DNA from 4 places in the Rhizobium sp. NLR16a genome. Region 1 is predicted to be linked to each of the others. Evidence: predicted binding sites of a transcription regulator. Region 1 holds the regulator's gene; each other region holds the start of a gene.
The links. Region 1 encodes PhoB, which activates phosphate uptake and scavenging genes when phosphate is short. Its sites were predicted from a motif close to TGTCATNNANCTGTCAT; they were not measured.
Positions count from the first base shown of each region.

Region 2: J7U39_RS19185 (DUF1045 domain-containing protein) is a predicted target of PhoB. The motif match lies at 2,408-2,424, and genes of this name have one in related genera.
Region 3: J7U39_RS01300 (esterase-like activity of phytase family protein) is a predicted target of PhoB. The motif match lies at 1,944-1,960, and genes of this name have one in related genera.
Region 4: J7U39_RS25685 (DUF2794 domain-containing protein) is a predicted target of PhoB. The motif match lies at 4,408-4,424, and genes of this name have one in related genera.

Region 1 is NZ_CP072865.1:3,595,943-3,603,380, forward strand. It holds gene J7U39_RS17420 (aspartate aminotransferase family protein) at 1-1,087, opposite strand, end outside; gene J7U39_RS17425 (GcrA family cell cycle regulator) at 1,511-2,044, shown strand; gene phoB (phosphate regulon transcriptional regulator PhoB) at 2,336-3,019, opposite strand; gene phoU (phosphate signaling complex protein PhoU) at 3,180-3,893, opposite strand; gene pstB (phosphate ABC transporter ATP-binding protein PstB) at 3,936-4,751, opposite strand; gene pstA (phosphate ABC transporter permease PstA) at 4,767-6,089, opposite strand; gene pstC (phosphate ABC transporter permease subunit PstC) at 6,086-7,438, opposite strand, start outside.
Region 2 is NZ_CP072865.1:3,942,228-3,949,665, reverse strand. It holds gene phnN (phosphonate metabolism protein/1,5-bisphosphokinase (PRPP-forming) PhnN) at 1-471, opposite strand, end outside; gene J7U39_RS19190 (alpha-D-ribose 1-methylphosphonate 5-triphosphate diphosphatase) at 468-1,607, opposite strand; gene J7U39_RS19185 (DUF1045 domain-containing protein) at 1,621-2,316, opposite strand; gene phnE (phosphonate ABC transporter, permease protein PhnE) at 2,458-3,801, opposite strand; gene phnE (phosphonate ABC transporter, permease protein PhnE) at 3,809-4,768, opposite strand; gene phnD (phosphonate ABC transporter substrate-binding protein) at 4,833-5,738, opposite strand; gene phnC (phosphonate ABC transporter ATP-binding protein) at 5,825-6,670, opposite strand; gene J7U39_RS19160 (DapH/DapD/GlmU-related protein) at 6,789-7,406, opposite strand; gene phnL (phosphonate C-P lyase system protein PhnL) at 7,403-7,438, opposite strand, start outside.
Region 3 is NZ_CP072865.1:283,016-290,453, reverse strand. It holds gene J7U39_RS01315 (metalloregulator ArsR/SmtB family transcription factor) at 1-208, shown strand, start outside; gene J7U39_RS01310 (helix-turn-helix transcriptional regulator) at 297-833, shown strand; gene J7U39_RS01305 (NAD(P)-dependent oxidoreductase) at 932-1,915, shown strand; gene J7U39_RS01300 (esterase-like activity of phytase family protein) at 2,116-3,588, shown strand; RNA gene ssrS (6S RNA) at 3,668-3,826, opposite strand; gene J7U39_RS01290 (cell division protein ZapA) at 3,896-4,273, opposite strand; gene J7U39_RS01285 (DUF4164 domain-containing protein) at 4,290-4,565, opposite strand; gene tkt (transketolase) at 4,899-6,872, shown strand; gene gap (type I glyceraldehyde-3-phosphate dehydrogenase) at 6,956-7,438, shown strand, end outside.
Region 4 is NZ_CP072868.1:188,359-195,796, forward strand. It holds gene J7U39_RS25670 (ABC transporter permease) at 1-2,400, shown strand, start outside; gene J7U39_RS25675 (Bax inhibitor-1/YccA family protein) at 2,582-3,310, shown strand; gene J7U39_RS25680 (GNAT family N-acetyltransferase) at 3,420-3,977, shown strand; gene J7U39_RS25685 (DUF2794 domain-containing protein) at 3,984-4,385, opposite strand; gene J7U39_RS25690 (thioredoxin family protein) at 4,699-5,439, opposite strand; gene acnA (aconitate hydratase AcnA) at 5,785-7,438, opposite strand, start outside.

The DNA of each region.
Region 1 (7,438 bases):
TGACGTTGTCGCCGGCCGGCACGCCGAGCAGATGCGCGGCGCGGATCGCCTGCAGCAATTCGGCCGAGGGAACCGCAGCCTTGACGCCGAGAAGAAGCCCTTCGCCTCGGATATCCTCGATCACATCGGGATAACGATCCTTGAGCGAGGCCAGTCCCTGGCGGAAGACGAGCGCGACGTCGCGCACATGCTCAAGGAAGCCATCGGCGAGGATGACGTCGAGCACGGCGCTGCCGACCGCCATGGCCAGCGGATTGCCGCCATAGGTCGAACCATGCGTGCCGGCCTTCATGCCGGAAGCGGCCTCGGCGGTTGCAAGGCAGGCGCCGAGCGGGAAACCGCCGCCGATGCCCTTGGCGACGGCCATGATATCAGGCGTGATGCCGGACCATTCATGGGCAAACAGCTTGCCGGTACGGCCGACGCCCGTCTGCACCTCGTCGAGGATCAGCAGCAGGCCATTTTCGTCGCAGATCCGGCGCAGCGCCTTCATGAATTCGCTGGTGGCGGCACGCACGCCGCCCTCGCCCTGCACCGGCTCGATCAGGATTGCGGCCGTCGCATCGGTAATGGCGGCACGCACGGCATCGATGTCGCCGAACGGCACCTGATCGAAACCCGGCGCCTTGGGGCCGAAACCTTCGAGATATTTCTCCTGGCCGCCGGCGGCGATCGTCGCCAGCGTGCGGCCGTGGAAAGCGCCTTCGAAGGTGATGATATGGAACCTCTCGGGATGGCCCTTGGAAAACTGATAGCGGCGCGCCGTCTTGATGGCGCATTCGAGCGCCTCGGCGCCCGAATTGGTGAAGAACACCTTGTCGGCGAAGGTGGCGTCGGTCAGGCGTTTGGCCAGGCGCTCCTGGCCGGGAATTTCATAGATATTGGAGAGGTGCCAGACCTTGTCGGCCTGCTCCTTCAGCGCCGCGACCACATGCGGGTTGCCGTGGCCGACGGAGGTGACGGCGACCCCGGCGCCGAAATCGAGATAACGCTCGCCGCTCTCGGCGATCAGCCATACGCCCTCGCCTCGCTCGAACCGCAGCGGGGCACGAGAATAGGTGTCGTAAAGCGGCGCGGCTTCAGCCATCGCGGGTCTCCCGTTCAATGTTGTCATGCGCGGATTCCGGCTAACAAAACCAGGTCCGAAAAATCAAAAATGCCGCCTTTCGGCGGCGAGCGGTACTATTTCCTTTTCGCGCTGCAATGTCAACAAAACTGCGGCCTTAGCGTATGCCGCAAGCTTGTACAGGGGCACTTTCGGCCTTCAACAGGCATTATTGCAGAAATGACACGCAGAGGCAGCAAGTTGGGGAAAAACTTGAAATTCGATTCATCCGGATTCCCGCGACTCTTGTCACGGAGTCAGCCTCACACTAGGTTAAAGTTCAATTACTAGACTGCATGCGGCGGAACTAGTCACCAAAATTGATCAAGCGTTTCTTGTTTCGGAGGCTTCCGGGACAACGGTGAGGGATTCTGCCATCACCAACGCAAAAGGTGGAGACAGGGCATGAACTGGACAGACGAGCGGGTCGAGAAACTCAAGAAGCTTTGGGCCGAAGGACTGAGCGCCAGCCAGATTGCTGCGCAGCTTGGCGGGGTCAGCCGAAACGCCGTTATCGGCAAGGTGCACAGGCTCAGCCTTCCCGGCCGCGCCAAGGCCGGCGGCACGGCCACCGCGGCGCGCACGCCGAAGCGCCAGACATCCGCGCCGCGCGCGCCGAACTACGCCTCCCGGATCGCCACCCGCACCGTGACCCGCCAGCAGGGCGCAACCCTGCTGAAGGAAGAGATCGAGATCGATACAGTCGAGGAAATGGAATATGTGCCGAAGGGCAACGTGGTGGTGCCGATTTCCCGCCGCCTCGGCCTGACGGAGCTCACCGAACGCACCTGCAAGTGGCCGGTCGGCGATCCGCTCAAGGAAGATTTCCATTTCTGCGGCTGCGAATCCCCGGACAATTCGCCCTATTGCAGCTATCATCAGAAGCTTGCCTATCAGCCGATCAACGAACGCCGCCGGGCGGCGGCGCGGGTCAGCTGAGCGGACCGGTATAGCCAGACATAAAAAACGGGCCGCCGTTTCTTATTCGAGTGGGAAGTGACCTTTGCGTTTAGCAACCCCCACACTCCGTCATGCCAGGGCTTGACGGAGGAGGTGGCGCCGGGACAAGTCGGCTTTGCAGGCGCGATGGAAAGGTGGTGCCGAGACGCATAAGCCTCGCCGGCGCAACGACGCTGGCTCCGCAGCGGCGACGATGGACGACAAGGCGGGCCTCACAAGCCGTACTGCCGTGCGTTTGGCGGGAACGCCAACCCCACACTCCCTCAGCCTTCAGGCCTCCATCGAATAACCGGCGCCGCGGACGGTGCGGATGACGTCCTGCATGTTGGAGAAATTCAGCGCCTTGCGCAGGCGGCCGACATGGACGTCGACGGTGCGTTCGTCGACATAGATGTCGTGGCCCCAGACGCCGTCCAGCAGCTGCGAACGGGAAAAGACCCGGCCCGGCGACGACATCAGGAATTCCAGCAGCCGGAATTCGGTCGGGCCGAGGCGGACTTCGCGGCTCTTGCGGTGGACACGATGGGTTTCGCGGTCGAGCTCGATATCGCCGCATTTCAGCACCGAGGACAGCACCTCGGGACGGGCCCGACGCAGCATCGCCTTGACGCGGGCGACGAGCTCGGGGGTCGAGAAGGGCTTGACGACGTAATCGTCGGCGCCGGTGGACAGTCCGCGCACACGCTCGCTCTCCTCGCCGCGCGCCGTCAGCATGATGATCGGCAGCCGCTCGGTTTCCGGCCGCATGCGCAGGCGCCGGCAGAGTTCGATGCCGGAGACGCCGGGCAGCATCCAGTCGAGGATGAGAAGGTCGGGCGTGCGCTCCTGAAGCCTGATCTCGGCCTCGTCGCCGCGCAGGATGGTATCGACCTCAAAGCCTTCCGCCTCAAGATTATAGCGAAGAAGCACGCTCAGCGCTTCCTCGTCTTCAACAACTGCCACTCTCGGGATCATGCGTGTCCGTCTCCTCGCGCACAAGCCTTAAACCGGGACGATTTAAGCAGGCGTCCTGCGCAAATTCAGAAATTGGCTGCGACCTCTTTGCGCGCCCCGAACGGGCGCGCACGCAAGTGACTGGTCCGGGCGGCTGACCCGGGCGGCTCGTTCGGAACCATTATTCCGTCGCGGCGCCGACGGTGTTGGCACTGTCATCCTTCGGACGATCGCCTTCCGGCTGGGCGCCCGTCGCCATGTAGTAAATCGTCTCGGCGATGTTGGTGGCATGGTCGCCGATGCGCTCGATGTTCTTGGCGCAAAAGAGCAGATGCGTGCAGCTCGTGATGTTGCGCGGATCTTCCATCATGTAGGTCAAGAGCTCGCGGAACAGCGAGGTGTACATCGCGTCGATCTCGTTGTCGCGTTCGCGGATGGCGGTCGCCTTGTCGGCGGCGCGTGTCGTATAGACGTCGAGCACTTCCTTGAGCTGGACGAGCGCCAGCTCGGAGAGGTGCTCGAGGCCGCGGGCGAGCTTGCGCGGCACGCCTGTGCTCTGCACGGCGATGACGCGCTTGGCGGTGTTCTTGCCGAGGTCGCCGACGCGTTCGAGATCGGCGGCGATGCGGATCGAACCCATGATCTCGCGCAGGTCCGCGGCCATCGGCTGACGGCGGGCGATGGTGACGATCGCCTTGTCGCCAATCTCGCGTTCGGTGTGATCGAGGATCACATCATCGGAAATGACCTTCTGCGCCAGCGCCGTATCGCCGTTGACCAGCGCCCGGACGGATTCCGCGACCATCTGTTCGGCCAGGCCGCCCATTTCGGAAATCCGCCTGGAGAGGAACTTCAGATCATCATCATAGGCGGAATAAATATGTGTCGATGCCATGGGCTTTGTCCTCGAATAACGGAAAGCTTCGTGTCGCCGGGATCAGCCGAAGCGACCCATGATGTAATCCTGGGTGCGCGGATCGTCGGGGTTGGTGAACATCTTGTCGGTGTCGTTCTCCTCGACGAGGTTGCCGAGGTGGAACATGGCGGTGCGCTGCGAAACACGCGCGGCCTGCTGCATGGAGTGGGTGACGATGACGATCGTGTAGTTCTCGCGCAACTCGTGGATCAGCTCCTCGACCTTGGCGGTGGCAATCGGATCAAGGGCCGAGCAGGGTTCGTCCATCAGGATGACCTCCGGGCTGACGGCGACGGCGCGGGCAATGCACAGGCGCTGCTGCTGACCGCCGGAGAGGCCGGTGCCGGATTCGTGCACGCGGTCCTTGACCTCGTTCCACAGGCCGGCGCGCTGCAGGCTGCTCTCGACGATCTGGTCGAGATCGGCCTTCGACTTGGCGAGACCGTGGATGCGCGGGCCGTAGGAGACGTTTTCGTAGATCGACTTCGGGAACGGGTTCGGCTTCTGGAAAACCATGCCGACGCGGGCGCGAAGTTCGACCACGTCGATATCCGGATCATAGATGTCGTCGCTGTCGAGCGTGATCTTGCCGGTGACGCGGCAGCCTTCGATCGTGTCGTTCATGCGGTTGAGGCTTCGCAGGAAGGTCGACTTGCCGCAGCCCGAGGGGCCGATCAGGGCGGTTACGGTGTTTTCGCGGATGTTCAGGTTCACGTCGAAAAGCGCGCGCTTCTCGCCGTAATATACGGAGACATCCTGTCCAATCATTTTATACGGGACGTTGCTCATCTTCTGATCCAGCGCCTTTTCAACTGCAGCTTCCGTCAGCATGTTCATGATGTTTAACTCCGTTTACCAGCGGCGCTCGAAGCGACGACGCAAAAGGATGGCGCCCATGTTCATGACGATCAGGAACAGGAGCAGGACGATGATGGCACCCGAAGTACGCTCCACGAAGGCACGTTCGGCCTCGTTCGCCCACATATAGACCTGCACGGGCAAGGCCGTCGAGGGCTCGAGCGGTGTCGTGGGCGCATTGGCGACGAAGGCGACCATGCCGATCAAGAGCAGCGGCGCGGTTTCGCCAAGCGCGTGCGCCAGGCCGATGATCGTGCCGGTGAGGATGCCGGGCATGGCAAGCGGCAGGACATGGTGGAACACCATCTGCATCTTCGAGGCGCCGAGGCCGAGCGCTGCGGCGCGGATCGAAGGCGGCACGGCGCGCAGAGCCGCGCGGGTGGCGATGATGATCGTCGGCAGGGTCATCAGCGTCAGCACCAGGCCACCGACCAGCGAAGCCGAGCGCGGCAGGCCGATGAAGTTGATGAAGACGGAAAGGCCGAGCAGACCGTAGACGATCGACGGGACGGCGGCGAGATTGTTGATGTTGACCTCGATCAGGTCCGTCAGCCTGTTCTTCGGCGCAAACTCCTCGAGATAGATCGAGGCGGCGACGCCGATCGGCAGCGACAGAACGAGCACGATCAGCATCAAGTAAAGCGAGCCGATGAGGGCAACGCCGAGGCCGGCGGCCTCCGGGCGGCTGGAATTGCCGTTGACGAAGAGGCCGCTGTTGAATTGCTTCTGGAGAACGCCGCCCGCCTTCATCTGGTTCATCCAGTTGACCTGCTTGTCGTTGACCTTGCGGTTCTTCTCATCGACGGAAAGATCGATCTGGCCCTTGTTGGCACTGTCAATATTGGCATCAGCGAGCAGGGTGACATTGACCGTCTTGCCGATGATCGAGGGATCGGCGACGACCAGATCGCGCAGCTGGATCGGCGCGCTCTTGGAGAGCATGGCGGTTGCATCGCGCACATCCGGACGGCTCGATGCATTGATGTTCAGCTGCTTGACGATCGCGTCGCGCAGCAGAACCGGATAGTTGGCGGCGATCAGCACCGAAGGATCGGTCGCCCGCTTGCCGTTCGGATCGATCGTCTTTTCGGCGAATTCGATCGGCAGGGTGATCGTCGTCTGCTGGAAGGCGGTGTAGCCTTTGCCGATCACCGTCCACAGCAGGACGAAGAGAAAGATGAGGCCGAAGGCAATGGCGGCGATGCCGTAGGCCTGGAACCGGCGCTCGGCGGCATAGCGGCGCTTGATGCCGATGTCACGGCGGGCAGGCGCCTTGGAAACGGTGACACCGACGGCGGGAGAAACAATGTTCGTCATTCGTACTGCTCCCGATATTTGCGCACGATGTAGAGCGCATAGATGTTGAGGCTAAGCGTGATGCAGAACAGCGTGATGCCAAGCGCAAAGGCGACCAGCGTCTGCGGCGAGGTGAACTCGAGGTCGCCTGTCAGCTGATTGACGATCTTGACGGTCACCGTGGTCATCGGCTCGAAGGGGTTGATCTGAATGCGGGCGGCAACACCTGCGGCCAGCACGACGATCATGGTTTCGCCGATGGCGCGCGAGGCGGTCATCAGCAGCGCGCCGACGATGCCGGGAAGTGCCGCCGGCAGGACCACCTTCTTGATGGTTTCGGAGCGTGTGGCGCCGAGACCGAGCGAACCGTCGCGCAGCGCCCGCGGTACGGCGGTGATGATGTCGTCCGACAGCGAGGAAACGTAGGGGATCAGCATGATGCCCATGACGATACCGGCGGTCAGAACGCTCTGTGCCTGGATGAAGTTCGAATAGTTGCCGGAGAGCAGGCCGCTGATCTGCGCGGAGAAATCGCGCAGGAAGGGGCCGACGGTGACGAGGGCGAAGAAGCCGTAGACAATCGTCGGGATGCCGGCGAGCACTTCGAGCAGCGGCTTGGAGACGCCGCGCACCTTCGGCGAGGCGTATTCGGCCATGTAGATGGCGGCGAAGAGACCGACCGGCACGGCTACCAGCATGGCGACCAGGCCGATATAAAGCGTGCCGAGCAGGAGCGGGATCAGGCCGAACTGGCCGAAGGACGAGCTGCCGGCGCCGGCAAAGCGCGGATCCCAGACAGTGCCGAAAAAGAAATCGCCGGCGGGAACGACGGCAAAGAAGCGAACCGCTTCCGACAGCATCGACAGCACGATGCCGACCGTCGTCAGGATGGCGATCGAGGAGGCGAGCAGCAGGCCCCAGAGCATGACGCGCTCGACGCGGTTGCGGGCGCGGAAGCGCGGCGCGATGGCGCGCAGCGCATAAAAGGCGCCGGCAACGGCCAGAATGAAGACGATCGCGGTCATGGCGAGGCGGCTCGTCATGCTCATGGAATTGAGCGTCTTGGCGGCCTCGACCATGTATGGCTGCGGCTGGCCGGCGAGCGGCACGCCCTTTTCGCTGAGCTTGGCCTGCAGGGCGGCCGGATCGTTTGCCACCGCGGCGGCTTCGTCCGATGTCAGCATCGTCAGGCCGCGCGCGACCGTCGCCACCATCGAATAGCTCAGATCCTGTTCGACCGCGGCCTGCGCCTTGACCTCGGCAGGGAAAGTGCCGCGCACCGAGGACTGGATGACGCCGGGGCTGACGGAGAGCCAGACGCAGAGGACGACGAGGGCGGGAAGAACCGTCCAGATCGCGGCATAGGCGCC
Region 2 (7,438 bases), 350 kb from region 1:
GAGCCTGGCCATGATGTCCTCATGTGTCTCGCGGCCGCGCGCTTCCAGCCGGCTGGCGAGCACTTCGGGACGGGCCGTGACGTTGATGACCTTCAGCCGCGGGAAAGCGGCTTGGAAGCGGTGAAGCGCCGAGCGCGAGCCGTTGGCAACGACGACGTGGCCTCGCGACAGCGCCACCGAGACTTCGGCCGGAATGCCGTATTTCAGGCCATGCGCTTCCCACCAGACGGCGAAGGAGCCTGACTGCTCCATGGCGGCAAAGCCTTGGAGAGAGACGGAAAGATGATCCTCGCCGCCGGCGTCACGGTGGCGGGTGATGACGCGGCGGGCGAAATGCACATTGTCGCGGCCGGCAAAACGTCGCGCAGCGAGGTTCATCAGCGTGTCCTTGCCGGCGCCGCTCGGCCCAACGACGACGACCATGATGCCCCGTTCGGCTCCGGCTGCTGCATGTGGTTCGTGCGGGGTCATGCGACACGGCGTCCCTGGCGCCAGACGGAGCGTGTGACCGGCACGCCGTGCGAACGGTGGACACGGACGAGATCGGCGCGCAGCCCGGTCGCGATCCGGCCGCGATCGTCGAGGCTGACCGTGCGGGCGGGCGTCGATGTCACCATCGCGATCGCTTTCGGAAGGGTGATGCTCTCCACCTCGTCGGCGAGGATGAAGGGTGCATGCAGCAGGCTGAGCGGCACGTAGTCGGAGGACAACACGTCGAGCACGCCCATTTCGGCGAGATCGCGGGCGGCGATGTTGCCGGAATGGGATTTGCCGCGCACGATATTCGGTGCGCCCATCAGCACGCTCATGCCGTGCTCGTGCGATGCCCGGGCGGCATCGAAGCTGGTCGGAAACTCGGCGAGGCGCACGCCATTGTCGATCGCCTCGTCGACATGAGAGAGCGTGGCGTCGTCATGGCTTGCGACCGTGATGCCGCGCTCGGCGCAGACCTTGGCGATGGCATTGCGATGAGGCGTCGAATTGCGCGCCGATTCCGCCTGGCGCTTGGCGACGAAACGGGCAAAAGCCTCATCGCTCAGGCCCCGCTTCTTCTGGTAGTAGAAGATATACTGATCCATCGTCTGGAACTGCCGCTGGCCGGGCGCGTGATCCATCAGCGAGACGAGCCGCACATGCGGATCCTTTTCGAAATCGGCGAAATGTTCGAGCACGTTGTCGGCCGAGACCTCGCAGCGCAGGTGCAGGAGGTGCTCCGCGCGCAGCCTGCCTTCCTTCTCCGCCGATTGGATGGCGTCGGCCATCTCGCGCATCTCGCCATGTTCGAAGCCGCCGTCCTCGTCCGCGCCCATGCGCAGGCAGTCGAAGACCGTGGTGATGCCCGATGTGACGATCTGGGCGTCATGCGCCTGGACGGCAGCCGTCTTGTGCCAGCGGATGCCCGGACGTGGCTGATAATGGCCTTCGAGATGGTCAGTATGCAGCTCGACAAGGCCGGGAATGACGTAGTCGCCCTCGAAATCTTCGCCGGCTACCGAATTGCCTTCGGAGATATCGACGATCTTGCCGTCGCGGATGAGGATCGATCCTGAAAGGACGTCCTCCTCGAGAACGATGCGGGCGTTGGAAAAGACGGTCTCTTTGCTCATATCGTCAGGTCTTTCAGCTTTTGGCGCCGGAAAGCGGCAGCCAGGAATGAACTTTGAACGGGGCGCCGCGCGTCTCCTCGATGAAGACGGCGAGGCCGGAAATCGAAAGCGGCCGGCCGGTAAAACCGGCAAAACGCTCCGCCAGGACCGTTTTCATCACCTCCGCGCGTGTCTCCGGCACCTGGCCGCTCAGAGTCATGTGGAACCCGAAATCCTCCATGACGTAAGGATAGCCCCAGCGTTGCAGATTGGCGCGCTGGCTGTCGCTGAGCTTCTCCGGGTTGCGTCGCGCGATATCAGTCTCGGAAAGCGTAGCGCGGAACGGTTCGAAGGATTTTACCACCTTTCCGGCGAAATCCTGAAGAGGTTGGTAAAGAGAACCGGGAACCAGTGCAAAAAAACGGCCAAGCTGGCCGAGCACGAGTTCAGGAATCTTGAAGGCCGGGGTGCGCGCCGCGAAATCCTCGGCAAAGGTGATGAGATCCCGTTCGGTGACGGAAGCGGCAAGCGAAAACGGCGCCTTGATCGTCGCGTGAAAGCCGTAGCGGCGTGGGTCGGCGGTCAGCTCGAACTGCTCTGCCGCACTGAGTGTCTCATGTTCGGGTGCAGGATAGGTTTTGCCGGTGAAAGCATCGCGGCCGAGCCAGAGCGAAGCCGCGCCGGTCAGGGGATCATCCTTCGGCGGCGAGAAATAGAGAGCGTAGCGCAAGGCTTTTATCCTGGGGATCGTCGAAACGGGGAGCGCAATGTGCAGTGATTTGGCGGCGAACCGCAAGCAGGCTCCCGGCTAAAAGATTTCCGTGACAGAATGATGATGGCGGCAGCGTCGCCGTCGCCCCTCGTCGAACGGTCAGTGCGTCTTCGTGCCCATCAGCCGGTGGCGCAGGACGTTCGAGGCGGCGTCAAACAGGAAGACGACGATCAAGATCAGAATGACCATATAGGCGACGTTTTCCCAGTTGGCGTTGGTGCGCATCGCCTCCCAGAGTTTGAGGCCGATGCCGCCCGCGCCGACAGCGCCGATGATGGTCGCGCCGCGCACGTTCGATTCCCACTGGTAGAGCGTCTGGCTGACGATAACCGGAACGATCTGCGGCATGATGCCGTAACGATGGACGAGCACCGTTTGGGCGCCGGTTGATTTGATGCCTTCCCGCGGCTTGTTGTCGATATTCTCGAGCCCCTCGGAATAAAGCTTGCCGAGCGTGCCGGTCTCGGTGAGGAAGATCGCGCCGCTGCCGGCGAGCGGCCCGGGGCCGAAGGCGCGCGTCAGGAACAGCGCCCAGATCAGCATGTCGACCGAGCGCAGGAAATCGAAGAAGCGTTTCAGGATCTGGTTCAGGAGGCGGTTCGGCGTGATGTTGCGCGCTGCCAGGAAGGCGAGGGGGAAGGCGGCAAGCACGCCGAGCAGCGTTCCGAGAAAGGCCATGACGATCGTCTGGAAAAGCTTGGTCCAGACGTCGCCATGCTGCCATTCGCTGTTGTTCCAGATATCCTCGAAGGCGAGCGATAGGTTGGTTTGGTCGGGCTTGATGCGCGGGCCGGAAACAACGAGGCCGATGACTTCGCCGACCGGTTTGTCGAAGAAGGAGGATTGCGTGTCGAAGATGAAATTCGCCCAGCCGAGGAAGCGTTTGCGGACCTTCACGCGATCGACGGAAATACTGACGTCGCCGGCAAAGCCGAGATCCGCAAGCACGTTGTCGTCATAAACAGTCATCCAGCTCGGCACCGGCCCGACCACCTCAGGCGCGCCGCTCGATACGTCGACGGGGACGCTGACGCCGTGCGCGGTCACGATCGTTTCGCTCTTTGAGACGGTGACGCTGCGGCTGATGCCGCTGATGGAAACGGTGATGCTGCCGTCGGGATTGTTGACCACCCAGTCCGGGTGCGGATGATCGCCGAGCGGTGAGAAGCGGGGATAACGCACCTCGATCGAGCCGTCGTCCTGGATGCGGAGGTCCGGCTGGACATCGTAGCTCACCCATTGGCTGAGATAGATGCCGACGCGTTCCCAATGGGCCTCGGCGAAGAGCTTGGGCAGGTCGAAGAACCAGACGGCATAGAGCCCGTAGAGCAGCGTCGCAATGAGGATCATCAACCCGCCGAAACGCTGGCGGAACGATCGGTGGAAATATTCCGGATAGCGCGCTTCGATCTCATGCATGCGGTTTGCGTCAATCACCGTCATGGCGGCCTCAATGTTGCAGAAGGAAAGCGTGCTCGCCGACGAGACGGCGACGCAGCCATGCGGAGAACTGGTCGACGGCGACGATCGTCACGAAGAGCAGCAGAACGAGCGCCATCGTCTTGGCGCCGAAGCCGCGCGAGATCGAAAGCTTCAGCTCCTCGCCGATGCCGCCGCCGCCGACGGCCCCGATGATGGTCGAGGCGCGCACGTTGATCTCCAGGCGTAAGAGCGCATAGGAGGTGAAATTCGGCAGCACCTGTGGCAGGGCGGCGAAGCGCACGCGCTCCCACCAGTTGGCGCCGACGGCCTTCATCCCCTCATGCGGCTTCATGTCGATGTTTTCGGCGACTTCGTAGAAGAGTTTGCCGAGCGCGCCGATCGTGTGCAGGGTGATGGCTATGATGGCGGCGACCGGCCCGATCGACAGGATCGCCGAAAACAGGCCGGCAATGACAATCTCGGGGAAAGCGCGCAGGAACTCCATCAGCCGCTTGGTGACGATGCGCAGCGGCCATGAATTCGTGAGATTGCGCGCGGCAAAGAAGCTCAAGGGAACCGCAAAGATGAAGGCGATGATGGTCGAGATGAGCGCTACGTTGATCGTGACGATCATCAGCTCGAAATATTCCGGAATGTAGAAGGCACCCCAGACGTAGACGCGGCCCTTGTCGAAGTTGAATTCCTCGCCGCCTCTGTCGTTGACGCTGGCTATGTCGAACAGCGCGCGCCAGACATCGTTCCAATCCTTGGGAATGAGCCAGCTCAGGAAGTCGAAAAGATGCGGCAGACGCTCGAAGAAATGGCCGGCATTGCTCTCATCGGCGAACCGGACGGAGCTGACGAATGCCGCAACGAGGATGACCAAGCCAAGGACGGTATAAAAGCGGCGCTTCGCGACCATCCGATCCCAGGCGGTGGCGATCTCCTGCGTGCTCTGCACGTGCGGCTGTGTTTCGGCAATGGTCATGGACGCTCCGCGCGGTAACAAACAAAGGGCGGCCGTTGCCGGCCGCCCCGCATTGGAAAGGCGATCAGCCGCCGATGGCCGCCTTGCGAACCTCGACGACAGCATTGTAGAAGTCGTGCTTGACCGGGGCATAGCCCTTGTAGTCGCCGCCTTCGACAGCCGAGAAGCACTTGTGATCCTTTTCCGGCAGGGCCGTGAAGAAGGCTGCGAGCTTCGTCTGCCACTCTTGGCCGAGGGCGTTGCGCACGACGAGCGGGCCGTTCGGGATCAGCGGCGAACGCCAGACTTCAACGAGCTTGTTCGGGTCCACGGCGCCCTTGTCGACTTCCTTGCGGAAGGTGCCGGAGGTGTAGCCGTCCTTGAAATCGCCGATGCCCGACGAGTCATCGACTGCGACGTCGACCTTGCCGTCATAGGCGGCAAGCAGGTTGTTTTCATGCCCGCCGTTGAACTGGGTCGAGGCAAAGAACTTGTCATTCGGCATGCCGGTGTCCTTCGGGATCTGCGTCAGCGGAACGAGGTAACCGGAGGTGGAGTCCGGATCGGCGTAGCCGAGCTTCTTGCCTTTGGCGTCCTTGATGGTCTTGATACCGGAGGACTTCAGTGCAAGGCCGATCGAGTAATAACCCGTCGAACCATCTTTCTGCTGCGTCGTCAGGATCGGCGTAACGGCCTTCGAATCCTTGAGGTAGACGGAGGCGTAGCCGGAAGCGCCGAGTTCGGCGAAGTCGAGCGTGCCGCCGAGCAGACCCTGGATAACGCCGTCATAATCGGCGGCCGGGAAGAGCGAGACCTTCTCGAAGCCGAACTCCTGCTTCAGATGGTCCGCAAGGCAGGCATAATTGCGCAGGCGATCGGTTTCGTTTTCGCCGCCAAGGATGCCGATGCGGAATTCCTTGAGGTCTGCGGCATTGGCGGCGCCGGCGAGCGCGAACAGCGCCGTTGCCGCAAAGAGTGCTTTCTTCAACATGCGTTCTCTCCTATCGACCGGTGTTCCGGCCTTCCCGTTACGAAGAATGTGCCCTTGACGCGGGCGTTCGATCGCGGCCGTCCCGCTCAGAGACCGGCCAATGCCAGCGGTTGGGCGCCGGCGGATGGATTGTCTGCCCGCTCGGCAGCGATATTGATGGATGTCGACGTCATGGTTTCGTCGATGCCGGCGCCATCCTTGTCCGTTCCGTAGATTGCCTTCACGGCTTCGGCCGTCAGCTCCGAGGGCTTGCCGTCAAAGACGACGCGGCCGCCGGCCATGCCGACGATGCGCTCACAATAGTTGCGGGCAGTGTCGAGCGTATGCAGATTTGTGATGACGGTGATGCCCTCGCGCTCGTTGATGTCGCGCAGCGCATCCATGACGATCTTGGCGTTCAGCGGGTCGAGCGAGGCGATAGGCTCGTCGGCGAGTACCATCCTCGGGTTCTGCATCAGCGCCCGGGCGATCGCCACGCGCTGCTGCTGGCCGCCGGAAAGCGTGCCGGCCGGCTGCAGCGCCGTCTGCTCGATGCCGAGGCGCTCCAGTGCGGCGATCGCATGAACGCGTTCTTCCCGGGTGAAGATGTTGAGAAGGCTCAGAAGCGTCGAGCGGTGATTGAGGCGGCCGAGCATGACATTTGTGAGAACATCGAGGCGCGGCACCAGGTTGAACTGCTGAAAGATCATCGCACAGTCGCGCTGCCAGTTGCGCAATGCCTGACCGCGAAGCCCGGAGACCTCGACGCCGGCGAAATGAATGGAGCCGGAGCTCGGTTCCTGCAGCCGATTGATCATGCGCAGCAGCGTCGACTTGCCGGCGCCGGAGCGGCCGATGATGCCAACCATCTGGCCCTGGGCAACGGTGAGCGTCACGGCATCGACGGCGAGCTTGTTTCCGAAACGGCGGGTGACATCCTTCAGCTCGAACATCATGCTCTTCCCTTGCACTCCAGGCCCTGGTCAGCATCGCATTAGTCCCGCTTCATGAACCTCCAATGTCATATTTGTGTAAGAGGTGTCACAAATCTCCGTGTCTCGGCGGTGGCGTCTAGCATTCGTAGCGGGCCAGAAAATCTTCCGCGCTAAGGTTGCGGAAATCCTGCAAGGCCAGGCGCAACCGGTCGTGTTGCCAATCCCACCAGGAAAGCCTGTCCATGCGTTCGCCGATCTCTTTCGGGAAACGTTCGCGGATCAGCTTCGCCGGCACACCGCCGACGATCGTGTATGATGCAACGTCCTTCGATACGACCGCGCCGGCCCCGATGACGGCGCCATTGCCGACGTTGACGCCGGGCAGGATGGTCGCGCCATGGCCGATCCAGACGTCGTGGCCGATCGTCACCCGGTTCGAGCGCCACCAGGCGAAGAAATCCGTCTCCATATCGGCGTCCGGCCAGTAATTGGCGGCGCGATAGGTGAAATGATGCAGAGTCGCGCGCCAGGTCGGGTGGTTGGTGGCGTTGATGCGCACGGCGGCGGCGATATTGACGAACTTGCCGATCGTTGCGCACCAGACGGCGCCGTCCTGCATGATGTAGGAATAGTCTCCGAAGGTCGCCTCGCTGATGCGGCAGCGTTCGGAGACCTCCGTATAGCGCCCGAAGGTGGAATCGCTGACCTCGGCCGTTTCGTGGATGGCGGGCTCGATACCAAGCTTGCGGCTCATGCGGCAATCATCCTCGGCGAGAACTGCTGGAC
Region 3 (7,438 bases), 750 kb from region 1:
GTTTTCCGGGATGGACCGCTGCACGGTGATGCAGCATCTGAAGGTGCTTGAGGAAGCGGGGCTGATCGTCGCCAGAAAGGAGGGCCGCGAACGCTGGAACCACCTGAACAGTCTGCCGATCAAACACATCTACGACCGTTGGATCAGCGCCTATGCAGGTCATGCCCTGTCGATCCTTGATCGGCTGAGAAGCGACCTCGAAGGCTAGCCGGAACAATGACCGGCGTGAGGATCGGCTTGCCCTCCGGCCCGCCGAACTCCTATCCTGGCAAAAGAAGCGTGGGAGCTCAGGACAAATGACGATATCAGGAGCCGGCATACGCCGCATGCGGTTGCTGCGCAGCATGAAGCAGCAACACCTCGCGGAACTCCTCGGCGTCAACCAGGCGACCGTTTCGCGCTGGGAGCGCGGCCAGCTTGATCCCTCGCCCAACCAAGCCGTCAAGCTGGAACGGATTTTCGCCACGCCGCAACATGCTGCGGCCGATGCGGCCTTAAAGCGGCTGGTCGAGGATTCCGTCCGGTCTGTGCATCTGATCTGCGATAGCACGCATCGGCTTCTGTCTGCTTCCCGACCGCGGCAGGCGGAATGGCGTGCACCGCTCGGCGCTTTTCTCGGCCGCTCTCTTTTTTCCTACGCCTCCGCCGAGATCGCCGCCGCCGAACTGTCTCTGGAGGAGCGCGGCTGGCATGAGGACAGGCTGCTATCGTTGACCTTCGATACCGGCGCCAACGGCAATGTGCGCCTGCCGATTACCCCGGGCCGCGTCACTTGGGAGCGGATCAGGCTTTCCGATGGCACCGCTGGCCGCCTCGTCACCACAATCCGCTGAGCCTGCAGCCTTCCTGCATGCCCATGCATAATTTATGCGTTGTCCCACGACACCGGTCTTTATAGCGTCCGCCGCCAACGCAGTCAGGAGACGACGCGATGACGATATTGGTGACGGGAAGCGCCGGCCACCTCGGCGAGGCGCTGATGCGCAGCTTGAGTGCTCAGAGCCGGTGGGCGCGCGGCATCGACATCAAGCCTTCGGCTTTTACCGATATGGTCGGCTCCATCGGTGACCGCGGCTTTATCAGGCGAGCGATGTCGGGCATCAGCCAAGTCATCCATGCCGCCACGCTCCACAAGCCGCATGTGGCGACCCACGGCAATCGCGATTTCCTCGACACCAATGTCGGCGGCACGCTGAACCTGCTCGAAGAGGCGACTGCCGCGGGCGTTGCAAGCTTCGTCTTCACCAGCACCACCAGCGCTTTCGGCGCGGCGTTGACGCCGGCGGCCGGCGAGCCCGCAGCGTGGGTCACCGAGGACGTGCTTCCTGTCGCGAAGAATATCTACGGCGTGACAAAGCTCGCTGCCGAAGGAATTTCGGAACTCTTCGCCCGCAAATCCCGCCTGCCTGTCGTCATCCTCAGGACGTCGCGCTTCTTTCCCGAAAGTGATGATGATCCCGAGATTCGCAACAGCTATTCGGCGGGAAATGCGCAGGCCAACGAGCTGCTTCATCGCCGCGTCGATATCAGCGACGTGGTCGACGCCCATTTTCTGGCGCTCGAAAAGGCGCCGGCAATCGGCTTCGGCCGCTATATCATCTCGGCCACGACGCCCTTTCTACCGGGCGATCGCGCAGAGCTCAGGCGTGATGCGCCTGCTGTCGTCGAGCGGCTGTTTCCAGGTGCAAACACGCTTTACGCCGAACGCGGCTGGAAAATGTTCCCGACGCTCGATCGCGTCTACGTCAACGAACGCGCAAGGCGCGAACTTGGCTGGCGGCCGCGCTATGATTTCCGCTTCGTGCTCGATTGCCTGCGCGAGTGTCGCGAATGGCGAAGCCCGTTGGCGATCGATGTCGGCTCCAAGGGCTACCACGAGGAAGTATTCGCCGAAGGACCCTATCCGGTCGATTAGGCAATGAGCTGATTGCAGGCTCCGAGGGTGTCATCCAGTTATCACGATCCCATCCTAGACGTTTAGCCGGGATAGGGGCGAAATCCGGGTGTGTTCGGTTCTGAGGAATCGATCCCAAAGCCGAGGAATGTCATTCGAAACGGTGTCCAGCTTGCGGGCGGGAACCGTTGCAGGAACGCTTTTGACCGAGAGGCTATTTCATGAAGAACGTCAGATCATATGCATCGCGGCTGTTCGCCGCAGTTTTCGCAGCATCCGCCGCCATTCCCGCCTTGGCAAGGTCGGAGAATTCCGCCACTTTCGTCAATAAGGGCCTGGTCGGCGTCGGCCGCATTCCGGCCAACCAGCGCGACAAATTCGGTGAAACCTTCGGCTCCGGCTCCGGGATGGCGATCGACCCCGCCGCCTGGACTCGGGATGGCGCCAGCTATAGGGGCACGCTCTACCTGCTGCCCGACCGCGGTTACAATGCCGCCGGCACTGTCGACTACCGCCCGCGCCTGAACACCCTTTCGATCATTCTGACCCCGACAGCGCCAGGCGCGACCCCCGAGGCCGGCAATGAGCAATCGGGCGTCGAGGCGAAACTCGTCGAGTCCATGCTCTTTGTTGACGACAAGGGCGCGGACACGACCGGTCTCGACCCGGAATCCGGCGTCCGCGCCGCTGCCGGCAACTTCCCGCCGCTGCCGCAGGCGGCGAACGGCAAGATCGCCCTCGACGATGAGGCGATCATCCGCATGGCCGACGGCACTATGTTCGTCAGCGACGAATACGGCCCCTATATCTATCGCTTCTCCGCCGATGGCCACTTGCTTTCAGCCACCCAGCCGCCCAAGGCGCTTCTGCCGATGCGCAAGGGCGCGCTGAGCTTCGCTTCAAACAATCCCGGTCCCGGCGGGTCCGCTCCCGATCCGAAGGACCCCGAAACCGGCCGCCAGAATAACCAGGGCCTCGAAGGCATGGCAATGACGCCCGACGGCAAGTTTATCGTTGCCGTACTGCAGTCGGCGGCCCGCCAGGACGGCGGCGATTCCGGCTCGACCCGCCAGAATACCCGCGCCATGATCTATGACGCCGCCGATCCCGATCATCTGAAGCTGGTGCACGAATATGTCGTGCCGCTGCCGATCTTCAAGGACGCTAAGGGCAAGACGACGATCGCCGCCGAGAGCGAGATCGTCGCCCTTTCCGACAAGACCTTCCTGATGCTTGCCCGTGACAGCGGCAACGGCCAGGGCGTGAAGGGCGACACGTCTCTGTATCGCAAGATCGACATCGTCGACCTATCCGCCGCAACCGATATCGCCGGCAGCGATTTCGACGCCGGCAAGGCGGCTGCACCGAAAGGTGTCCTCGACCCGTCGCTCACACCGGCTACGCTGACACCGTTCATCGACCTCAACGACGAGGCCGAGCTTGGCCGCTTCGGCCTGCACAACGGTGCGCCGAACGACAGGAACGATCTATCGGAAAAATGGGAAGCGATGGGTCTGGCAAGTGTCCTCGACACGAAGCTGCCGGACGATTACTTCCTGTTCGTCGCCAACGACAACGACTTCTTGACGCAGGATGGCTTCCAGGTTGGCGCAGCCTATAAGGCTGACGGCGGCGCCGATGTCGACACCATGTTCCAGGTCTTCCAGGTGACGCTTCCCGGCTTGAAGAAGTAACTGCGCGCCACGAGGGGCGGACGCGCAAGCCGCGTTCGCCCTATACACCCGGCTTCGTCTTCAACGATGAAAGGAAAAGGTGCGATCCACGACGACCGATGGATGTTTACGATCCTGGGCGCCTACAAACGTAGGTGGGCACCGTGTGTCCAGGCCCACGAGCCCGGACAGGGACAGCTCCCTTTGGATCGAGTATGGCCCCAGGGATTGTGGTTCCTGTCGAGAGGCGCAGACCGCATCGCGATATATAAGGCCGTTTGCATCGACGCGCCAGTGGCGACGGCCAGCCGTTTTTATTTAATTGACATCAATTGAGTTCGGGTGCGGCCCGGCCATTCAGCTTGTCGGTGATGCCGCGAATACGGCTCGAAACCTCGCCGAGCGCTGCCGCCAACGTTTCCTCGGTGCGGGCGGTCGCGGCAAGCACGGTGTCGCGGTTGCCGCGCAGCGACTCGAGCTCGGTTTCCAGCCCGGCGATGCGGCGCGTCAGCTCGGCAATCTCGTCCATGATCATGATGCCGGCCATGACGGTGATCCTGAGATCGCCGATCTCTCCGAACTGGCCCTTGAGATGGCCGACATAGCGGTCGAAACGCGTGGCGAGATCGGTCAGATGATCCTCCTGCCCCTCCTCGCAGGCCATGCGATAGGCCTTGCCGTCGATCGTTACCGTCACCTGCGCCATATCAAATTCTCTCTCATCAGCGGTCCAGAACCGCGCGGATCGTCTCCATGGCCGTCACCAGCCGCCGCGATACCTCACGATTGACCTCTTCCAGCCGGTTGGCGCGAAATTCGGCCTGGTCGAGCTCCTGGGCCAGACGGGAGCGGTCGGCATGCACACGTCGCACCTCGCCCTCGATCTCCCCCTGCTCGCGCTGCCGCTCGACACGCATGTCGACGGCGTTTTCGAGGCTCGAAATCGCCTGTCTCAATTCGTCGAGCGCTGCTTCCATGGTTTTGCCTGTGGGCATCATGCCTTTCCGATTCCCGTGCAGGACCTGCGAATCGGCCACATCTGCCGATCTTGTGATTTCAAGAGGATATGCAGCTCGCCAACGGCCCGTCAATAAATCCCGTCACCCGGCAGCCTGCCTATCTGTGGATGAACGTTTTGGACAGGCCCGCCGCGCCAGTTTGGTCTTTTGTATAGTCAAGCGATCAAATGTCAAAAAATTGCCGCAGGCCGCTGGGATTTGCCCCGCCATTTATTGACTCGCCAGCCCCAACTGCTATGTGTCAGCCGCTTTCACTCGATGGTCTTGGAGGCTCGAGGCCATCCCCCGACACCCGGAGCTTGCAGAAAAGCTATGACCTCTCTCCAACAAAACGACCGGATGGCGAACGCGATCCGTTTCCTCGCCATGGACGCCGTTGAAAAGGCGAATTCCGGCCACCCTGGTATGCCGATGGGCATGGCTGACGTGGCGACGGTCCTGTTCACCAAATATCTGCGCTTCGACCCCAAGAAGCCGCATTGGCCGAACCGCGACCGCTTCGTGCTGTCGGCCGGCCATGGCTCGATGCTGCTCTATTCGCTGCTGTATCTGACCGGTTATCCCGATATGACGATCGAGGACCTGAAGCAGTTCCGTCAGGTCGGCTCCAAGACCGCCGGCCACCCTGAATACGGCCACGCAACCGGCATCGAGACCACCACCGGCCCGCTAGGTCAGGGTATCGCCAATGCGGTCGGCATGGCGATCGCCGAACGCAAGCTGCGCGAGGAATTCGGTGCGGACCTCCAGGACCACTACACCTATGTCATCAATGGCGACGGCTGCCTGATGGAAGGCATCAGCCATGAAGCCATCGCCCTTGCCGGCCACCTGAAGCTCAACAAGCTGATCCTTTTCTGGGATAACAACTCGATCACCATCGACGGCGCCGTTTCGCTGTCGGATTCGACGGATCAGATTGCCCGCTTCAAGGCCGTTCACTGGAACACGATTGAGATCGATGGCCACGATCAGGCCGCCATCGCCGATGCGATCGAAGCCGCCCACAAGTCTGATCGCCCGACCTTCATCGCCTGCAAGACGGTGATCGGCTTCGGCGCCCCGAACAAGGCCGGCAGCCACAAGGTTCACGGCAGCCCGCTCGGCGCCGACGAGATCGCCGCCACCCGTAAGGCGCTGAACTGGGATTACGAGCCCTTCGTCGTTCCCTCGGATATTCTCGATGCATGGCGCGCAGCCGGCACCCGCTCCGAAGATATCGTCAGAGCCTGGGAGGAAACCCTTGCCAAGTCTGCTGCCAAGGCCGAGTTCACTCGGCGTTTTTCAGGCGATCTGCCTGAAGGCTTCGACAAGGCGATCGATGATTACAAGAAGAAGCTCGCCGAGACCAAGCCGACGGTTGCGACACGCAAGGCATCCGAAGACGCACTCGAAATAATCAACGGTTTCGTGCCGGAAACGCTCGGCGGCTCTGCCGACCTGACCCCGTCGAACAATACCAAGACCAGCCAGATGATCTCCATCACCCCGACGGATTTCAAGGGCCGCTACATGCACTGGGGCATCCGAGAGCACGGCATGGCGTCTGCCATGAACGGCATCTCGCTGCACGGCGGCCTCATCCCCTATGGCGGCGGCTTCATGATCTTCTCGGATTATTGCCGCCCGCCGATCCGCCTCTCGGCTCTGATGGGCATTCGTGTCATCCACGTCCTGACGCATGATTCGATCGGCGTTGGCGAAGATGGCCCGACACATCAACCGGTCGAGCAGATCGCCGGCCTGCGCGCCGTCCCGAACCTGCAGGTCTTCCGCCCGGCCGACGCCGTCGAAACGGCGGAATGCTGGCAGATCGCCATGAAGAGTACAAATCGTCCGTCTGCCCTGGCTCTCACCCGCCAGAACCTGACCACCGTCCGCACCGAGTATAATGCGAAGAACCTCTGCGAACTCGGCGCCTATACGCTCTCCGGCAATGCCGATGCCAGGGTGACGATCTTCGCTTCGGGCTCCGAGGTCGAAATCGCCGTTGCCGCCCGCGCAACTCTGGAAGCCAGGGGCGTTTCGGTGCGTGTCGTATCGGTGCCCTGCACCGAACTGTTCTTCGAGCAGCCGGAGGCCTACCGCAGGGACGTGCTCGGCAACTCGCCGGTCAAGATCGCCGTCGAAGCCGCCGTCCGCGAAGGCTGGGACGCCTTTATCGGACCGGAAGGCAGCTTCATCGGCATGAAGGGCTTTGGCGCGTCCGGCCCGGTCAAGGACGTCTACAAGCATTTCGGCATCACCGCCGACGCCGTCGTTGCGGCTGCCGAAGCAAAGCTTTAAAGAGGGCGCCTTGAGGCGCTCTCCATCTCCTCAATTCCAGGCCGCCCGCCTATCGGGCCCTATTCTATCGGGAGTGAATGAACATGACAGTCAAGGTTGCCATCAATGGTTTCGGTCGCATCGGCCGTAACGTCCTCCGCGCTATCGTCGAATCCGGCCGCACCGATATCGAGGTCGTCGCCATCAACGACCTCGGCCCGGTCGAGACCAATGCCCATCTCCTGCGTTACGACTCGATCCACGGCAAGTTCCCGGCCGAAGTGAAGGTCGAAGGCGACACGATCATCGTTGGCGGCGGCAAGCCGATCAAGGTCACCGCGATCAAGGACCCGGCAACGCTGCCACACCGCGAGCTCGGCGTTGACATCGCCATGGAATGCACCGGCATCTTCACCGCCCGCGACAAGGCCGCTGCCCATCTGACGGCCGGCGCCAAGCGCGTTATCGTCTCGGCTCCCGCCGACGGCGCTGACCTGACGGTCGTGTTCGGCGTCAACCATGACCAGCTCACCAAGGAGCACATGGTCATCTCCAACGCCTCCTGCACCACCAACTGCTTGGTGCCG
Region 4 (7,438 bases), on a different replicon from region 1:
TCGATCACTGACACGATCGCCTCGCAAGGGCAGGAGCTGCTGGCGGGCGACGTCCGCTTCGAGCTCAACAATCGCCAGGCGACATCTCAGGAAATGAGCTTCCTTCAGGGCCTGGGAACCATTTCGGTTTCAACCGGCCTTCGCTCGATGGCCCGCAAGCCCGACGGTTCCGACCAGGCGCTGGTCGAGGTCAAGGCCGTCGACGACGCCTATCCGCTCTACGGCAGGTTCGTCGCCGAACCGGACTATCCGCTTGCAGCCCTGCTCTCCAGCCAAGGGGGCACCTATGGCGCGGTCGCCGCCCCGCTGCTTCTCGATCGGCTAGGCCTTGCGGTCGGCGACGAATTGCTGCTCGGCAATGTCAAGCTCAGCATTACCGGCACGGTGAAGACCGAGCCCGACGCGCTGTCGGAAGGCTTCGGTTTTGCGCCGCGTCTGCTCGTCAGCCGCCAGGCGCTCGAAGCGTCGGGGCTGATCCAGACCGGAAGTCTGGTCGAACACGCCTATAAGATCCGGTTGGAAGATAAGGGCGCCATGTCGGGCATCCAGGCCCGCGCCTCCAAGGAGTTTCCCTCCGCCGGCTGGGCGATCCGTACCAGTGATCGCGCAGCACCCTCCCTCACCGAAAATATCACCCGTTTCTCGCAATTCCTGACGCTGGTCGGCCTCACCGCGCTGATCGTCGGCGGCGTCGGCGTCGCCAATGCCGTGCGTGCTTTCCTCGATTCCAAGCGCACCACCATCGCCACCTTCAAATGCCTCGGCGCTCCAGCCGCCGTCGTCGTTCTGATCTATCTCTTTCAGATCGCCATCATCGCCCTTGGCGGCATCTTGGCCGGCCTCGTCATCGGCGCCCTGTCGCCGATCTTTGCGGCACAGTTCCTGGCGCAATTCCTGCCGGTCTCAACCGCGCCGACCCTCTATCCCGGCGCCCTGCTGCTCGCGACGCTGTTCGGCATCCTGACGACGCTCGCCTTCGCCATTCTGCCGCTTGGTCATGCCCGCGAAGTGCCGGCAACGGCGCTCTTCCGAGAGCAGGGCTTCGAAGCCCGCCGGCTGCCGTCCTGGCCTTATATCCTGCTTGCCGCCGTCTTCATGGCGGCCCTTGCCAGCCTTGCCATCCTCACCGCCTATGATCGTTTTATCGCCGTCGTCTTCGTCGGCGCAATCATCTTCGCCTTCGTCGTCCTGCGCCTCGTCGCCGCCTTGATCGCCTGGCTCGCGCGCCGCAGCCCGCGCGTTCACTCGCCGGCGCTCAGGCTCGCGATTGGCAACATCCACCGCCCCGGAGCGCTGACGCCCTCGGTCGTCCTCTCGCTCGGCCTCGGCCTGGCATTGCTGGTGACCCTGACCTTGATCGACGGCAACCTGCGCCAGCAGCTGACCGGCCGCATGAACGAGGGGGCACCCAACTTCTTCTTCGTCGATATCCAGAGTGCCGAGGTCGATGCCTTCCGCAATCTCGTCCAGGCGCAAGCGCCAAGGGGCAAGCTGATGGAGGTGCCGATGCTGCGCGGCCGGATCGTCGCCTTCAATGGTGAGGATGTCACCAAGATGAATGTGCCGGCCGCCGGCCGCTGGGTGCTGAACGGCGATCGCGGCATCACCTACGCCGACACGCTGCCCGAAAATGCCGCGCTCGCCGAAGGCAGCTGGTGGGACAAGGATTACAGCGGCGAGCCGCTCGTCTCCTTCTCCTCGGAAGAAGCGCATGAACTCGGCCTCAAGATCGGCGATACCGTCACCGTCAACGTGCTCGGCCGCAACATCACTGCAAAGATCGCCAATCTGCGCCGTGTCGAGTGGGAATCGCTGTCGATCAATTTCGTCATGGTCTTCTCGCCGAACACGTTCCGCGGCGCCCCGCATGCCTGGCTGGCGACGCTAACCGATCCCTCCTCAACACCGGCCGAAGATGCTGCCATCCTGAAATCCGTCACCCACACCTATCCGACGATCACCAGCGTGCGCGTCAAGGATGCGATCGATATCGTCAACCAGCTCGTCGCCCAGCTTTCGACAGCGATCCGCGCCGCCGCATCGGTGGCGCTCGTCGCCTCTATTCTTGTCCTTGCCGGGGCGCTCGCCGCCGGCAACAGGGCGCGCACTCACGACGCGGTGGTGCTGAAGACGCTCGGCGCCACGCGCGCTATGCTGATTCGCGCCTTCAGCTACGAATATCTGATCCTCGGGCTGGCCACCGCGATCTTCGCACTCTTTGCCGGCGGTATCGCCGCCTGGTTCATCGTCGCCCGCATCATGCGACTGCCGTCTGCCTTCCTGCCCGATGTGGCGGGACTGACGCTCGTCACCGCGCTCGTGCTCACCGTCGGCATCGGCCTCATCGGCACCTGGCGCATCCTCGGGCAGAAGGCCGCACCGGTGCTGCGTGAGCTTTAGACGGATAGCACGGTCGACACGACTTCACGTTACGGCGATTTAACCGGCCGCGCCTTTGCAAGCCCCTTGTTTGCAAAGGGCGAAAGCCTCATATTGTCTGCAGGCATGCTGGAGCTCCGCAGCGGCGCCCGGGTCGAAAACCCCGACACCGTATCTCCTTCGGAGCTTGTAAGAGGAAACTATGGCTGATCTTCGTAACTATCAAAGCCGCGTCCAGACCGGCGAGATGATTGATCAAGGCCTGCGCGCATATATGCTCAAGGTCTACAATCTGATGGCGCTGGGCCTGGCGATCACCGGCGTGGCAGCATATCTCGGATTCAACTTCGCGGTCCAGGACGGCCAGCTCACCCAGTTTGGCGCGCTTCTGTTCCAGTCGCCGTTGCGCTGGGTCGTGATCCTTGCCCCCCTTGCGGTCGTCTTCTTCCTGAGCTTCCGCATTCATCAGATGAGCGTGTCCGCCGCCCAGACCACCTTCTGGATCTACGCCGCCTTGGTAGGGCTGTCGCTCTCGTCGGTCTTCCTGGTCTATACAGGCCAGAGCGTCGTTCAGACCTTCTTCGTCACCGCCGCCTCCTTCGGCGCGCTGTCTCTTTACGGCTATACGGCGAAGCGTGACCTGTCGGCGATGGGTTCGTTCCTGATCATGGGTCTCTTCGGCCTGATCATCGCCTCGCTCGTCAACATCTTCCTGGCTTCATCCGCGCTGCAGTTCGCGATCTCGGTGATCGGCGTGCTGATCTTCGCAGGTCTCACCGCCTACGACACGCAGCGGATCAAGGAACTCTACTATGAAGCGGATGACGTCGCTGTCGCCGGTCGCAAGGCGATCATGGGCGCACTGACGCTATACCTCGACTTCCTCAACCTGTTCATGTTCCTGCTGCAGTTCATGGGTAACCGCAGATAACAGGCGCATTGATAGATCGAAAAGGCGGCTTCGGCCGCCTTTTTTGTTGCACCGGTTTCTCAGGGGTGGTTTTAGAGGAGCCTGCTCCTTCCGACGGACCTGCCGCCCGATGTCCTTCCTCCTGCGCGACGCCTCCCAAACCGACATCACCGCCATTACGGAGATCTATCGCGACTCGGTCCTCAATGGCGTTGCAAGCTACGAGATTGCGCCGCCCTCCGAGGCCGAAATGGCCCAGCGGTTTTCCGCGATCGTCAGCCAGCAATATCCCTATATCGCCGCAACCGATGCTGACGGGAAACTCCTGGGCTACGCTTATGCGTCGGCCTTCCGCACCCGCCCTGCCTATCGCTGGATGGTGGAGGATTCGATCTACCTGGCACCCGAAGCCCGCGGCCGCGGCATCGGCAAGGCACTGATCGCCGAGCTGATCGACCGCTGCACCGGGCTTGGCTTTCGTCAGATGGTAGCCGTCATCGGCGGCGCGAGCCCGGCCTCGATCGCGCTTCATCTGAAGGCAGGTTTTGTGGAGGTCGGACTGATGAAGGGTACCGGCTACAAGCACGGCCGCTGGCTGGACACGATGCTCATGCAGCGCAGCCTCGGCGAGGGCATGAGGACCGATCCGGATCCCTCCATTTATCCCGGTACGCTGTTTGCGGGCTGATGAGAATTATTTATCGACAAGCTTCAAGGCCTTGTCGAACACCTTGAGGACCTGATTCAGCTCGTGCCCGCGCTTCAGGATCATGCCGTTGACGTTGATGACAGAATAGGCGCCCTGCTTGGCGGCAAGCTTCGGGTTCTTTTCGATCCGGAAGAGCGGCATCTCGCCGGAGCGCTTGAAGACGGAAAAGACTGCTCTGTCCTTCAGATGGTCGATGGCATAATCGCGCCATTCCCCCTCGCCGACCATGCGGCCGTAGATCCAGAGGATCGCGTCCAGCTCGCGCCGGTGGAAGGTCACCGGAAGCGGGTCCTTGCTTTGCTTGTACTCCCTGAGATCGACGACGACCGAGGAACTATTGTCGACGGAGCGGCTTTCGCCGTGTCGCAAATCCGGCTGATCTGTCATCAGGTCTCCAAGGCCTCCGCTTGTGACAGGAGAGTGACAGTTTGCCCGAGCCGCCGCAAATTGCAAGAGCGCGGCCCCTCACATTCGGCCTACCGCAGCGCCGCACGTCCAGGCACCTTTCGCTGGGGACGAAGCAGTGCTTTCTCCCCAGCGCCGCATTTCAGTCAAAACAGCGCCTCATTTGCAGGGGATTTATGCATCCCGGTTTGGCGCCAGCGCGCCAAAGGGCCCGGCGGAGCGTATCGACCTTAACCCCAGCCCCGAATACGCTCGGCCGGGCCGCCCGGCATTTCACCCGTAATCGGATGAAATATCAGATATTTTTTCCCGCCATCACCACGGTCGCCCCGAGAATCGCTGCTGGATCGCCGTCGGCCGTTGCCGACTGCAGCAGAATCGCGCAGCCCTCGAGCTGCGGCCGCTGCAGGACGCTCGCCGGCAGCGTCAGACTGGTCGCCTTGCCGTCCCACATGCCTACGGTTTCGACATTGGTGACGCTGTGCAGATAGGAGATCTTCTTGCCGCTGTTTTCGCCTTTTTCGACGTCGATCGTCTTTTCCTTGTCGAAATAGACCATCACGACATTGGCCTTTCCCTGCCCTGCGCCGATTTTGATCTCCAGCTCGTCGCCGCGCATTGCCGCGCTGACGGGGATGGTCAGCCCGTTGCCTTCGCTGCTGTAGGTGTCGATCTTGCTGTTGATGCCGGTGAGATCGGCGCCGGCCAAATGGCCACGGCCATTGACGATCGCCTGCGGCGTATAGACGTTGCTGCGACCCATCGTCCTGGCATAGCCGTACTGCCGCTCGGTATTTTCCTTCGAGCTCAGCGTATCGGCCCAGCCGAGATAATTCCAGTAGTCGATGTGATAGGCGAGCGCGATGACATCGCCCTGATTCACCAGCTTGCGAAAGGCGGCATCAGCGGGAGGACAGGAGGAGCAGCCCTGCGACGTGAAAAGCTCGACGACGCCTTTGGGCTTGCCGTCTTCGGCCTGCAGCGAGCCTGCAAGAGCAACGCCGACGATCAGCGGAATCAAGAAACGGGGGGACATTCACCTGCACCTCTTTTTCAGCGCCGGCGGCGTTTGGAACCGAAGGCTCTGAGATATGAACGTACGAATAATCCTTCCGGGTCCAAACGAAAAATCACGAACGGGTGAGACCGTAGCTCGGCCGGAACGCAGCTGAAACAAATCATCGTGAGCCTCCGGCAAAGACTCTTGCAGCAAAGAAAAGCCGCCGGAAACGCTCTCCGGCGGCCATTATCAATCCACTCTCCTAGACCCGGGTGATTTTAGGCCGACCGGCCTAAAATCTGAATCCGGATCTACATCAAAGAAGAAGAGCATGATGTCGTCCGAAAACCGCTCACACTTTTCGGCATCATGCCCTGAAAATCAGGCAGCGAGATCACGCAGGACCGTCTGCAGAATGCCGCCATTGTTGAGGTAGATCACCTCGTCGAGCGTATCGACACGCGACAGCAGCGGAACTTCCTTCACAGTGCCGTCGCCATAGGTAATCTTGGCGATCTTCCTCTCGCGCGGCTTGATCTTGTCCAGCCCCTCGATGGTGACGAGCTCATCACCCTTGAGGCCGAGGCTCTGCCAGGTCGTGCCCTCTTCGAAGACGAAGGGGATGACGCCCATGCCGACCAGGTTCGAGCGATGGATGCGCTCGAAGCTCTGGGCGATGACAGCCTTGACGCCGAGCAGGTTGGTGCCCTTGGCAGCCCAGTCGCGCGAGGAGCCGTTGCCGTATTCGACACCGGCGAAGATGACGAGCGGAACGCCTTCTGCCTTGTACTGCATGGCGGCGTCGTAGATCGAAGTCTCTTCCTTCGACGGGTAGTGGATGGTGTAGCCGCCTTCCTTGCCGTTCGGGCCGAGCATATGGTTGCGGATGCGGATATTGGCAAAGGTGCCGCGCATCATCACCTCATGGTTGCCGCGCCGCGTGCCGTACTGGTTGAAGTCGGCAACCGCGACGTCATGGCCGATGAGGTAGGCGCCGGCCGGCGATGCCGCCTTGATCGAGCCGGCCGGAGAGATGTGGTCGGTGGTGATCTTGTCACCGAACAGGCCGAGGACGCGGGCGCCCTTGATGTCGGCAACGCCGGTGCCCTTCTTGCCCATGCCGACGAAGTAGGGTGGGTTCTGGACATAGGTCGAGTTGTCGTCCCAGGCATAGGTCTGGCCCGGCGGAACCTGAACCGCCTGCCAGTTGATGTCGCCCTTGAAGACATCGGCATATTTGCTTTCGTAGAGTTCGCGGGTGACGTATTTCTGGATGAACTCCTGCACCTCGTGCGAGGTCGGCCAGATATCCTTGAGGTAGACGGGCTTGCCGTTCTGGTCTTCGCCGATCGGCTCCTTGGTCAGGTCCTTCTGCACCGTGCCGGCGAGAGCATAGGCGACGACAAGCGGTGGCGAAGCAAGATAGTTCGCTTGGACGTCGGGCGAGATGCGGCCTTCGAAGTTGCGGTTGCCGGAGAGCACGCCGGAAACGATCAGACCCTTGTCGTTGATCGTCTTCGAGATCGGCGCCGGCAGCGGGCCGGAATTGCCGATGCAGGTGGTGCAGCCGAAGCCGACGAGATTGAAGCCGAGCTTGTCGAGATCGGCCTGCAGACCTGACTTGGCGAGATATTCACCGACCACCTGCGATCCCGGAGCCAGCGAGGTCTTGACCCACGGCTTGGTCTTCAGTCCCTTGGCAACGGCGTTGCGGGCGAGAAGGCCGGCCGCGATCAGCACCGACGGGTTGGAGGTGTTGGTGCAGGAGGTGATGGCGGCAATCGCGACGTCGCCGTGGCCGAGATCGAAATCGGTGCCTTCGACCGCATAGCGGTTGGCAAGCTGGCCGGGCTTCTTGTAGTCGGCATCCATCGAGCCGGCAAAGCCGGAAGCGATGTTTTCAAGCGCGATGCGGCCTTCCGGACGCTTCGGGCCGGCCATCGACGGCACGACGTCGCCGAGGTCGAGTTCCAGCGTGTCGGTGAAGACGAGGTCGGAACCGTCGCCTTCGCGCCACATGCCCTGGGCCTTCGAA